2 linked regions of the Archangium violaceum genome follow. Each later gene encodes a partner of the first gene's protein in a complex. Links are inferred from orthologs where the notes say so. Each region holds a gene or a part of one and is shown on either strand. Other genes may lie near its edges.

Region 1 (7,439 bases):
GCGGGGCGCGACGAGGGTGGGCAGGGCCCAGCGCACGCAGCCTTCCTCCACCTGGATGGCCTGGAGGAACTCCACCTCCACGAGCGTCTCCTCGCCGGGCAGGAGGTTGCCCACCTGGGCGGTGAAGACGTTGGGGCGCTCCTGGTCCAGCAGCGCGGCGCCATGGCCGGCCGTCACCGCGTCGTCATAGGTGCGGAAGGCTTCCTCGCGCTCCTTGAGGATGCCCTGCACGCGGCGCCCGGCGCACTCCATGGAGAAGGCGGTGAGGGTGGCGTCGGAGGGCAGCGGGAAGACGTAGACGGCCTCGACGGGCTTGGACCCGGTGTTGCGGTAGCGCTGGCGCACGCGCACCCGGGCATGACCTCCGAGGAGCTCGCCGGTGACGTCCACCCCCTGAAGGGGAACCTGGGCACCACTCCGCGTGTACAGCCCTGCTTTCTCGTTCGTCATGGCTCTACCTTTCCCCAGGAGTCCTGGATGAGGGCGCGCATGCGTTCCGCGAGCGCCCGGGTTTTCTCGTCCGCCGTATCGGCGAGGTGCAGCTCCAGCCCCGGCGCGAGCTCCCAGCGGCGCCAGCTTGTCACTCCGGCAGAAGGGGAGACAGGGACCGCCTGCTTCACCGGCTCCGCCTGGGGGGCCGGTGCGGAGGACCCGGCCGTGGGGGCGGGGAGGTCGTGGGGCCCAGCCTCGGCGAGTGCCCCGAGCTCTTCGGGGCTCAGCCGGGCCAGCTCCACCTGGATGGCATCGAGCGGGAGGAACCTCGCCTGCAAGGTCCGGATGGCCTTGAGACGCAGCAGGTGCTCTTCCCCATAGACGGTGTCCGGCCCCTTGAAGGGCGGGGCGGGCAGGAGCCCGCGCTGGACGTAGTAGCGCACGGTGCGGGGGGACACGCCCACCGCCTCGGCCAGCTCCGTCAGCTTCCACTCCTTGCGTGTTTTCGTCGTGCTCACGCCCCTGACAGTAGGACTCGACAGTGGATGTGTCAAGTTGTCACTGGTTATTTGCCACTGTCATGAAATCACTGTCGGGTTCGAGGGAGGAGGGCGCGCGGCCAGGCTTGCGCCGGGCGGGGCGCGGGTGGGACAGAGGGGTGCATGGACGCGACGGGAGGCATGGACATCTCCTCCATCCGGCTCATTGGAGCGGCGGTGACGCCTGCGGTGATGGTGTCCGCGTGCGGCATCCTGGCCACGGGGTTGGACAACCAGATTGGCCGGATGACGTCGCGCACGCGGGAGATGCTGCGTGAGTGGCGCTCGCTGCCGGAGGGGCACCCGAGACGCGAGGTGCTGCGGCTGGAGGTATCCATCCTGGACCGGAGGCACCTGCTGCTGGCGAGGGCAATGGGGATGGCCTACGGGGCGCTCATTTCGTTCGTGCTGACGTCACTGCTGTACCTGACGCAGCGACGCTTCAGCGTGCCGGATGTGCTGCCCGTGGCGTCCTTCTCGGTCGGTGTGGTGCTGCTGGGGGTCATCGCGTTGTTCGCGCTGGCATCCTTGCGGCTCGGCCGGGCCGCGCTCGAGCTGGAGAAGCGCGAGATGTTCATGGGCGCGGAGCACCCGGCGCCCACCGGGGAGCGGAAGACGTGAAGCGGGGGCTCCTGTTCGGGTTGTTGCTGGTAGTGGCCTGCGCGTGTGCCCGTGGTCCGAAGGTGGTGCGCCCCGCGCCGGCCTGGACCAGGGATGAACCGCTGAGCTGGGCGGACTGTGACAAGGGCAGCACCCTCGTGATGAGGCGCACCCCTGGGGACGGCGGTGCGCCTCATCTCGTCCGACACAGGCGCATGGACTCGGGAGATTCCACCATGGTGCGCATCCAGATAGGGCCGCACTCCTTCCACGGGTTGTTCATCGGCTACCCCTGGGGTGGCCCGGTGAGCACCGACAAGTTCCTGCGCCGGGACCGTCTCGAGGTCGATGGCGAGTCGGTCCCGGTGGAGGTGTTCGAGCGCACCACGAGTTGGCCCGGTGGCGGGCTCTGTGGTGTTGGCCTCGGGGCCGTCGGCCCGAGGAGCCTTCTGGTGGAGGAGGTCTGGAAGCGGGTGGATGCGCCACCGGCGGAGGGGCCGCTGCGGGTCCGCTATGATCGCGTCCACTCGGTGTTCCTTCCCGGGGACAGAGCTCCTCCGGTGTCAGCGCTCCGGGTTGCCGATGCGGAGGGCTTCGTCGACACGCGGCGTGTGCTCGGGCGCCGGCAGGAAGCGGTCATCGACGGGTGGGTCTACTCCTGCCTGCCGGTGAGGACCTGGGACGACAACGACATCCCGCTCGACTCCCTGGAGTGCCCGGGCGTGCTCGGTGGCAGGGCACGCTGGGAGGAGGTGTACCGGATCGGTAATGTCCTGAAGTGGAAGAACCGCTTCGAGGTCGTGTCGTTCGATTGCCGACGTTGAGGGGCGGCCCGCCAGCGGATTGGAATTACTCCAATAAATTGGAGTTGGTGCCGATCCGTGGGCGGAACGACGATACTCGTCTACCCACTTGTTTCGTAGTTCCACCCGACCCGAGAAAGGGAACGACCCATGCCGTTCACACTGCCCAACCTGCCCTACGCCAAGGATGCCCTCGCTCCGCACATCAGCGCGGAGACGCTCGAGTACCACCATGGCAAGCACCACAACGCGTACGTGACGAACCTGAACAAGCTGCTCGAGGGCAAGCCCGAGGCGAACCAGTCGCTCGAGCAGATCATCCTCAACAGCGACGGGGGCGTGTTCAACAACGCCGCCCAGGTCTGGAACCACACCTTCTACTGGAACTGCCTGAAGCCGAACGGCGGTGGTCAGCCGACGGGTGACCTCGCGGATGCGATCAACCGTGACTTCGGCTCGTTCGAGCGCTTCAAGGAGGAGTTCTCGAACGCGGCCGCCACGCAGTTCGGCTCGGGCTGGGCCTGGCTCGTGCTCGACAAGAGCGGCAAGCTCGCGGTCACCAAGACGCCCAACGCGGACCTCCCGATGAAGCACGGCCAGAAGGCCCTGCTGACGCTCGACGTCTGGGAGCACGCCTACTACATCGACTTCCGCAACGCGCGGCCCAAGTACATCGAGACGTTCTTCGCGTCCCTCGTGAACTGGGACTTCGCCCTCCAGAACCTCAAGGGCGCCTGAGTCACGGAAGCCAGGAGGGCGGGGTCGCTCGCCCTCCTGCGCTGTCACGGGCTCACACCTCCACCTGCTTCATCAGCCACGCCTCGAGCTCATCGAGCTCCCGCTCCTGGCCCGGGTATCGGGCCCGCAGTCCGGTCACGGCGTCCTTCACCCCGGCGCGGCTGTAGGGCCTGCCCACCAGCGCCGCCTGAAGGTCCTGCACCAGCTCGGGGAAGAGCGCGTCCGAGAAGACCTGCGCACGGCTGATGTGGCCGTTCTCGGAGTCGACGTGCACCTCGAAGAAGCCCCACGAGAGGTACTCGACCATCTGGTGATGGAACCTGGGCGCGTTGCCGAAGCGCCAGTCCCAGGAGGAGAACTGCTCGAACATCCCCCTGAGTGAGGGTTGGTTCTCCAGGAAGGTGTGATCCAGCAGCTCGGGCTCGGCCGTCGCCCCGTGGTGGTCGCAGAAGGCGGCGATCAGGGCCCGCACCAGGGACTCGTGGTTCACCGCTGGCTGGACGCCGTTGATGTTCATCACCCGTGCGCGCACGGACGCGCTGCCCTTGGACTCGAGCTTCTTCGGGTGGGGCGTCAGGTAGTTCGCCAGGCGCGTCAGGTCCGTGGAGAGCAGGAACGTGCCGTGATGGAAGGCCCGGTCACGCGTCTCCCGGTACGCGCTGCCGCTGATCTTCCTCGGCCCGTCCTCCATCGGAATCACCAGGTCGTTGCGCCCCGAGGCCTCGGCCGTCACGCCCAGCCGCTTCAGCGCCTCCAGGAGGATCGTCACGTTGGTCGCCTTGCTGTAGCCCTCCTTGGAGGACAGGAAGGTGAAGCACGTGTTGCCCAGGTCGTGGAAGACCGCGCCCCCGCCGCTGGTCCTCCGCGCGAGGAAGATGTTGTCGTCCTCCATGCGCTTCAGGTTGCACTCGGACCAGGGGTTCTGGTTGCGGCCGATGACGACCGTCTCCGCGTTGCGCCAGAGGAAGAGCGTCCGCGTGCTCGTGTCCATCTCGCGGAAGATCCAGTCCTCGGTGGCGAGGTTGAACCAGGGGTTGAACGTCTGGGACAGCAGGATGCGGACGCGCTCTCGAGACATGGCCGCAAGCTACATGCCCGGTCGCGCCGCGCGCCCCTTCTCCTTTTTCCGAAGCGCTTTAAAAATGGAAAATTACGGCTTGACTGTTCCTGTCCTTTTATCGGAAAACGAGGAAAGGGTTCGACACCCTGTCGAACCGGAGGAAGCCGCCATGCGCATTCGTCGTCTCGTTTCCATCCTCCCCCTCATGCTCCTCGGGAGCGCCTGCGGCGTCGACACCACGGATGTCGACGCTCAGGCCTCGCTGGGGACTGAAGACAGCAGCCTGTCCGCCAACGCCGGTGGCCGGGGCCTGCAGCAGCTCAAGGCGCAGCGGCCGGACTTCCTCCAGGGCGCGGGTGAGGTGTCGTTCAAGCGCGCGCTGCGTGACACGCGCGGCCTGTCGCACGAGCGCGTGGGGCAGAGCATCAAGGGCATCCCCGTCTTTGGCGCCGAGGCCATCCTCCACCTCGACGAGAAGGGCGCCGTCGCCTCCGTCACCGACCGTCTCGCCCGCGACATCAAGGTGGACACCACGCCCAGGCTGCGGGCCGAGGAGGCCACGCAGATCGCCATCAGCCAGGTGGGTGGCGCGAGCGTCCTGGCGGCCGCGCCGAAGGCGGACCTGCAGATCCTCCCCGGGAGCAAGGGGGCCCAGCTGACCTGGCGCGTGCAGCTCGAGACCGTCACGGCCGAGGGCGCGCCCTCGCAGCCGAACCTCTTCATCAACGCGCACTCGGGCGAGGTCGCCCTGCAGTTCGACAACATCAAGACGCAGCGCAACCGCAAGACGTACACGGCCAACAACCGCACGTCGCTTCCCGGCACGCTGGTGCGCTCCGAGGGGCAGGGGGCCTCGGGCGACGCCGTGCTGGACGCGGCCCACGACAACGCGGGTCTCACGTACGACTTCTACTTCAGCATGTTCGGGCGTGACAGCTACAACAATGCTGGCGCCACCCTCACCTCGTCCGTCCACTACAGCAAGAACTACGTGAACGCGTACTGGGACGGGACGCAGATGGTCTACGGCGATGGCGACGGCTCCCAGTCCTCCGCGCTGACGGTGCTCGACGTGGTCGGCCACGAGCTCACCCACGCCGTCACCGACTACTCCTCGGACCTCATCTACTCGAACGAGTCGGGCGCCCTCAACGAGGCCATGTCCGACGTCTTCGGCGCGGCCATCGAGGCCTACCGGGATGGCGCGGTCAGCGGCAACACCTGGAAGATTGGCGAGGAGTGCTGGACCCCGGCCACCCCGGGCGATGCGCTGCGCTACATGAACGACCCGGCCCTCGCCGGCGATTACGACTACTACCCCACGCGCTACACGGGGACGTCGGACAACGGCGGCGTGCACTGGAACTCGGGTATCGCCAACCTGGCCTTCCACCTGATGGTCTCCGGTGGCACCCACCCGCGTGGCAAGACGAGCAACGTGGTGCCCGCGCTCGACGCGACCAACAGCTACAGCAGCATCATGAAGGGCGCGGCCATCTTCTACCGGGCCAACACCGTCTACCTGAGCCCGAGCAGCACCTTCGCGGACGCGCGCACCGCCACCGCGCAGGCCGCCGCCGACCTGTACGGCGCGAGCGAGGTCACCTCCGTCAACGAGGCCTGGACCGCGGTGGGCGTGGCCCCCGCTCCGACGTGGTCGACGCTCTCCACCGAGAGCAACCTCTCTGGCGCCCGGAGCAGCTCGACGAGCTTCAGCTACGCCACGCCGAGCGGCGCGAAGGCCATGAAGTTCGAGATGTCCGGTGGCTCGGGTGATGCCGACCTGTACGTGAAGTTCGGCAGCGCGCCCACCACCACCAGCTACGACTGCCGTCCCTACGCCTCGGGCAACACGGAGAGCTGCACCTTCAATCCGTCGCAGCAGGGCACGTACTACGTGATGATCCGCGGCTACTCGTCCTACTCCGGCGTCACCCTCAAGGTGAGCTCCGCGCAGTAGCCCCGAGCACCTCTTTACCCCACACTCCGGCGCGGCTGCCTGTCCTGGCGGTCGCGCCGGTTGTCTTTTCGGAGCCCGGGCCGCGCGAGCCCGTCAGCGCGCCGCCTTCTCGGTTTCCTCCGGCTTCTCCTCCCGCCGCTGGCTCTTCGGCTTGCGCACCTCCTCGGGGTCGGGCGGCTGGGCATGCGCGCACTGCAGGAGTGACGGAGGATCGAAGCACTCGAGCCGGAAGTCGTCCTTCTCGCACCGGCCGCGCGGAGTCGCCGCGCACTTCACCTCCGTGCGGTTGTTCTCGCAGTCATAGCCACACGCGATGGCCGTCGATGCCGTGAGGCACGTGGGCCGCGGAATCTCCGCGCCAAGCTCGTGGATGGAGGACTCCGGTGGATCCCAGCACTTCAGCTCGCCGAAGTGCTCCCGGCACACGCCATAGGGCGTCCGTGCACAGACGACCTTTCCCCTCGCCACGAGGCAGTTGAAACCACAGGCCGCCTCGTTGCCGATGCCCTCGCTTCAGGGCGCGGGCGCCAGGTCCGGCAGCATCGGGACCCGTCGCGTCCCGGGGCCGTTCGGCGTGGAGGGGCTGTTGTTCGTCACCCGCCGCATCTTGGAGCGGATGAGGGGGAGATCCTTGCGGAGGGCCGACACGAACGAGGAGGGAGCGGTCGGCTCCACGTAGAAGGCGACCGTGGCGCCGGTTGCGTCCGTGACGTAGGCACCGAAATCCTGCAGGGCCTGGGCAACCATCCTGCCCTGCGGCGAGAGGCCCAGCGAGTTGATGTCCACCGAGGGCGGGATGGCGAAGTAGGCCCCCATGGGAACGTGGCCCTTGTAGGTCGTCTCGCTGCCCCAGTCCTGCTCCGTGGCGGGCCAGACGTAGCCCTTCGCCGTGCCGTAACCGTTCGCGTCGTAGCCGCTCGAGCCGCCGCTGTAATAGAGCTGGACGCGGTCCACGGCGACGGCCAGGGCGTGTTGAATCTTCCCCGTGTACTTCGGATGGGTGGGGTCGGTCTCCCAGCCGCGGATGAGCCCGCCAATCGCCGAGCCACCGTAGGCGCGGACGCCATTCTGCGGCCCGATGCCGTTCCCATAGAGGTCGATCGTGTGATGGCGCCCGGCCTGGTAGGACGTGGATGAGAGCCGCGTGACATCCCAACCCTCATCGATGCGTGTCCGCGCGGGGTTGATGATGTGCATGTGCTTGTCGCTCCCGCTGGCGATGGGGGCCGACGCGGGGATGTAATAGGCCCCGCTGCGCGAGGAGTCGTTGTAGTCGCGCACCGTCGCCCAGGGGTCGCTGCTGGAGG
Region 2 (5,041 bases), 6.4 Mb from region 1 along the record:
AATCCCTGGCGGAGCAGCTCGGGGTCCCGGTGGAAGTGCTGGTCGCGTCGACGTGGCGAGCGGCGGTGCACGATGCTCACGGCGACTACCGGCTGAGGCCCTCTGGAGAGGCCCTCCGGACCATCCAGGAGCTCACGAACGAGACAGATCTGTTCGCGGTCTACGCCCAGGTGACAACTCCCCTGCTCATCTTCCAGCTGACCGCGCCCATCGCGCCCTCGGCGCCCGACATGCCCCCCTGGTTGCACGGCTTCCTCGACAGTTTCGCGGAGGGGCTGAAGCGGGAGCACCAGGCGCTCGTCCATCACCAGCCAAACATCGAGGTCATGTTCCTCGAGGCCCCTCATCTGGCAACCCTCAGCCACCCGGCGGCCCTCGCGAGCCGCATCCTCTCGTTCCTGGCGCGAGTGGCTCCGAGCGAAAGGCTCAGCCCCCCACCGGCGGGGTGAAGCGGACCCGGCGTCCAGGCCTGGGCATGCCGGGTGCACCAAGACAAAGGGCCCCGGGTTCCGAGAACCCGAGGCCCTTGTCTGAATGCAGGGGAATGACGAGGCTTTACGCCGCCTTCGACGGCTCCGGCGACATGTAGTCCTCGATCGGCGGGCACGAGCACACCAGCTTGCGATCGCCCAGCACGTTGTTCAGCCGGCCCACCGCCGGCCAGAACTTGTGCTCCACCACCCACGCCGCCGGGAAGGCGGCCTTCTCGCGCGAGTACGGACGGTTCCACTCCGGCGCGGTGATCACCCGGGCCGTGTGCGGCGCGTTCTTCAGGACGTTGTTGTCCCTGGGCGCCTTGCCCTCCTCGATCTCGCGGATCTCCTCACGGATGGCGATCAGCGCGTCGCACAGACGATCCAGCTCCGCCTTCGACTCGCTCTCCGTGGGCTCGATCATCAGCGTGCCCGCCACGGGGAACGACACCGTCGGCGCGTGGAAGCCGTAGTCCATCAACCGCTTGGCCACGTCCTCCACCTCGACGCCCGCCGTCTTCTTCAGCTGGCGCAGGTCCACGATGCACTCGTGCGCCACCCTGCCCCGCTTGCCGCGGTAGAGCACCGGGTAGTGCGGCTGCAGCCGCTCGGCGATGTAGTTGGCGTTGAGGATGGCCGTCTTCGTGGCCCGGGTCAGCCCCTCCCCGCCCATCATCGCGATGTACATCCACGAGATGACCAGGATGCTGGCGCTGCCCCACGGAGCCGAGGAGATCGCTCCGATGCCCTCGTTGCCACCCGTGGTGATCACCGGGTGACCCGGCAGGAACTTCGTCAGGTGGCTGGCCACGCAGATGGGACCCATGCCCGGGCCGCCACCGCCGTGCGGGATGCAGAACGTCTTGTGCAGGTTGATGTGGCAGACGTCCGCGCCGATCTCCGCCGGCTTCGTCAGCCCCACCTGGGCGTTGAGGTTCGCCCCGTCCATGTACACCTGGCCGCCCCGCTCGTGGACGATGGCGCAGATCTCCTTGATCTCCTCCTCGAACACGCCGTGTGTGGACGGGTAGGTCACCATCAAGCAGGCCAGGTTCGCCTTGTGCTCGTCGGCCCTGGCGCGCAGGTCGGCCACGTCGATGTTGCCGTTCTCGTCGCACTTGACGACGACGACCTTGTAGCCCGCCATCACCGCCGAGGCCGGGTTGGTGCCGTGCGCCGACGACGGGATGAGGCACACGTCGCGGTGGCCCTGGCCGCGATGCTGCTGGTACGCGCGGATGACGAGCAGGCCCGCCAGCTCACCCTGGCTGCCCGCGTTGGGCTGCAACGACACGCCCGCGAAGCCCGTCACGCTCGCCAGCATCTGCTCGAGCTGCTCGAAGAGCACGCGGTAGCCCGCCGCCTGCGAGCTCGGCGCGAACGGGTGCAGCTTGCCGAACTGCGGCCACGTCACGGGGATCATCTCCGCGGTGGCGTTGAGCTTCATGGTGCACGACCCGAGCGGAATCATCGAGTGCGTGAGCGACAGATCACGCGACTCGAGGCGGCGGATGTACCGCAGCATCTCCGTCTCGGAGTGGTAGCTGTTGAAGACCTGGTGCGTGAGGAACGGGCTGGTGCGCCGCAGTCCCTCGGGCAGGGTGCTCTGGAGCTCCTTGCCCAGCTCGTCCAGCGTGAAGCCCAGGGGCTTGCCGCCGGCGAACACGGAGAGGATGGCCTCCACGTCGGCCGGACGCGTGGCCTCGTCGAGGCTCAGGCCGACGGCCCGCTCGTCGATGCGGCGGAAGTTCATCCCCTTGGCCTCGGCGGCCGAGAGGATTCCCCGGATGTGCGGCGGCGGAGCCTCGACCCGGAGCGTGTCGAACACGTTCTCGTAGTTGGCGCCGTAGCCCAGCTTCGTCAGGCCGCGCGCCAGCAGCATCGTGAGCCCGTGCACACGCTCGGCGATGGACTTCAGGCCGCGGGGCCCGTGGTACACCGCGTACATGCCGGCCATGATGGCCAGCAGCACCTGCGCGGTGCAGATGTTGCTCGTGGCCTTCTCGCGGCGGATGTGCTGCTCGCGCGTCTGCAGCGCCATGCGCAGGGCGCGGTTGCCCTGGGCGTCCTCGGACACACCGATGATGCGGCCCGGCATCACGCGCGTGTAGGCGTTCTTCGTGGCGAAGAAGGCCGCGTGCGGACCGCCGTAGCCCATGGGCACGCCGAAGCGCTGGGCGCTGCCCACCGCCACGTCCGCGCCGAGCTCACCCGGCGGGGTGAGCATCGTGAGCGCCAGCAGATCCGTGGCCACGATGAAGAGGCCACCGGCCGCGTGCACCTTCTCGCCGAAGGCGCGGTAGTCGTGCACCACGCCATCGGTGGCCGGGTACTGCACCAGCGCGCCGAAGTACTTCTTCGCGGACAGGTCCACCGTGCGGTGGTCGCCCACCACCACCTCCACGCCCAGCGGAAGAGCGCGGGTGCGGACCACGTCGAGCGTCTGCGGGTGGCAGGTGTCCGAGACGAAGAAGGCGCCTCCGCTCCCCTCACCCTGGGTGTGCAGCGCCAGCGCCATGGCCTCGGCGGCCGCGGTGCCCTCGTCGAGCAGGGAGGCGTTGGCCACCTCCATGCCCGTGAGGTCCATCACCATGGTCTGGTAGTTGAGCAGCGCCTCCAGACGGCCCTGGGCGATCTCCGCCTGGTAGGGCGTGTACTGGGTGTACCAGCCCGGGTTCTGCAGGATGTTGCGCAGGATGACGTTCGGGGTCTGGGTGTCGTAGTAGCCCATCCCGATGAAGGACCGGAACAGCTGGTTCTTCGCCGCGATGGACTCCAGCACCGCGAGCGCGTCGTGCTCCGACCAGGCCGCCGCCATCTTCAGCGGCTCCTTCGAGCGGATGGCAGCGGGCACCGTCTGGTCGATGAGCTCGTCGACCGAGCCCACGCCCAGGGTCTTCAGCATCCCCTGCAGTTCCTTCTCATCCGGCCCGATGTGACGGTCGGCGAACGACTCCTGGTATTTCCAATTCAAGGACATAGTTCGAGCACTCGCAGTGCGGGTGAAACGAATGACGGTAGTTAACAGCCCGACCGTCCCCGTTCAGACCCCGGACACGTCAGGAGTTCTTCAGCAGGTTCTCGTACGCGCTGGCGTCCATGAGCCCGTCCAGCTCCTTGCTGTCCGAGGGCTCGAGCTCGATGATCCACCCCGCGCCATAGGGGTCCGTGTTGATCGTCTGGGGATTGTCGGTGAGGGCGTCGTTCACCTTCACCACCTTGCCGGAGAGCGGGGAGTAGAGCTCCGACACGGCCTTGGTGGACTCGATGACGCCGAACTGCTTGCCGGAGGTGACGGTGGCGCCCACCTTGGGCAGCTCCACGAACACCACGTCACCGAGCGCCTCCTGGGCGTGGGAGGTGACGCCCACCACCACGCGGTTGCCCTCCACGCGGGCCCACTCGTGCTCCTTCGTGTACTTCAGATTGCTGGGGTTGCTGCCGGCCATGTCCGTGCTCCTCGGAAAAGGGGATGCTCAGGGGCTTGCGAATGCGTCAGGACTTCTTCCAGAAGGGGGTCTTCACCACCACGGCGGACACCGGACGGCCGCGGATCTCCACGTCGAAGGTCGAGCCCTCGGCGGCCAGCTCGGCGGGCACGTAGCCGATGCCGATGGGCTTCTTCACCGACGGGCCCATGGTGCCGCTCGTCACCTCGCCCACCCGCTGCCCGTCCTTGAGGATGGGGTAGCCATGGCGGGGGATGCCCGCGCCGGTCAGCTCGAAGCCCACCAGCTTGCGCTTCACGCCCTCGGCCTTCTGCTTCGCCAGCACGTCGCGGCCGATGAAGCCGCCCGCCTTGTCCAGCTTGCAGATCCACCCCAGCCCCGCCTCGAGCGCGGTGTGCTGGTCGTCGATGTCGTTGCCGTAGAGGGCGTACTTCATCTCCGTGCGAAGGCTGTCGCGCGCGCCCAGGCCACAGGGCTTCACCCCGTCCTGCTGGCCCTCCTTCAGCAGCGCCTCCCACAGCTTCTCCGCCTCGCCGGGCGCGCAGTACAGCTCGAAGCCGTCCTCGCCCGTGTAGCCGGTGCGCGAGATGATGCACTGCACGCCCGCGACCTGGCCCTCGGTGAAGCGGTAGGTGCCAACCTTCGACACGTCCACCGGGGTGAGCCGCTGCACCAGGCCCACGGCCTTGGGTCCCTGCACGGCGATCTGCGCGTAGTCGTCGCTGCGATCCACCGGCTTCACACCCTCGGCGTGAGACTGCATCCAGGCGAAGTCCTTGTCCTTGTTGGACGCGTTGACGACGACGAGGATCCGCTCGGGAGAGAAGCGGTAGGCCACCACGTCGTCCACGAAGCAGCCCTGCTCGTTGAGCAACCCGGCGTAGACAGCCTGGCCGTCCGCGCACCTGGAGAGATCGTTGGTGATGAGTTTGTTGGCGGTCTCGAGCGCGCCCGGACCGGTGAACTCGATCTCCCCCATGTGAGACACGTCGAACAGGCCAACGGCGTTGCGCACGGCCTCATGCTCGGTGATGACGGAGCTGTACTGCACCGGCATGTCCCAACCGACGAAATCCACCATCCGGCCGCCGAGCCTGCGGTGGGCCTCGTTAAGGGGCG

What was found. Proteins that work in one complex are often made in the same cells at the same time.
Region 2: the proteins of JQX13_RS20975 (region 1) and gcvH are in contact, whole or in part, in a crystal structure (PDB 3A7A), measured with the Escherichia coli proteins. The link is inferred for Archangium violaceum from one-to-one orthologs.

What each region holds. Positions count from the first base shown.
Region 1 is NZ_CP069338.1:4,892,802-4,900,240, forward strand. Bases 2,178-5,161 are described here. They hold JQX13_RS20975 (lipoate--protein ligase), read right to left. Parts: upstream 4,191-5,161; coding sequence 3,165-4,190; downstream 2,178-3,164. Other genes in these bases: JQX13_RS20965 (hypothetical protein), read left to right, coding at 2,178-2,395; JQX13_RS20970 (superoxide dismutase), read left to right, coding at 2,525-3,112; JQX13_RS20980 (M4 family metallopeptidase), read left to right, coding at 4,342-5,161. Also shown: JQX13_RS20950 (VIT domain-containing protein), read right to left, coding at 1-450; JQX13_RS20955 (MerR family transcriptional regulator), read right to left, coding at 447-950; JQX13_RS20960 (DUF2721 domain-containing protein), read left to right, coding at 1,095-1,592; more of JQX13_RS20965, read left to right, coding at 1,589-2,177; more of JQX13_RS20980, read left to right, coding at 5,162-6,132; JQX13_RS20985 (hypothetical protein), read right to left, coding at 6,226-6,600; JQX13_RS20990 (hypothetical protein), read right to left, coding at 6,646-7,439. UniProt on the Escherichia coli protein: Catalyzes both the ATP-dependent activation of exogenously supplied lipoate to lipoyl-AMP and the transfer of the activated lipoyl onto the lipoyl domains of lipoate-dependent enzymes.
Region 2 is NZ_CP069338.1:11,296,219-11,301,259, forward strand. What follows is about bases 2,228-5,041. They hold gcvH (glycine cleavage system protein GcvH), read right to left. Parts: upstream 3,923-5,041; coding sequence 3,533-3,922; downstream 2,228-3,532. Other genes in these bases: gcvP (aminomethyl-transferring glycine dehydrogenase), read right to left, coding at 2,228-3,453; gcvT (glycine cleavage system aminomethyltransferase GcvT), read right to left, coding at 3,969-5,041. Outside these bases: JQX13_RS47765 (alpha/beta fold hydrolase), read left to right, coding at 1-449; more of gcvP, read right to left, coding at 556-2,227. UniProt on the Escherichia coli protein: The glycine cleavage system catalyzes the degradation of glycine. The H protein shuttles the methylamine group of glycine from the P protein to the T protein.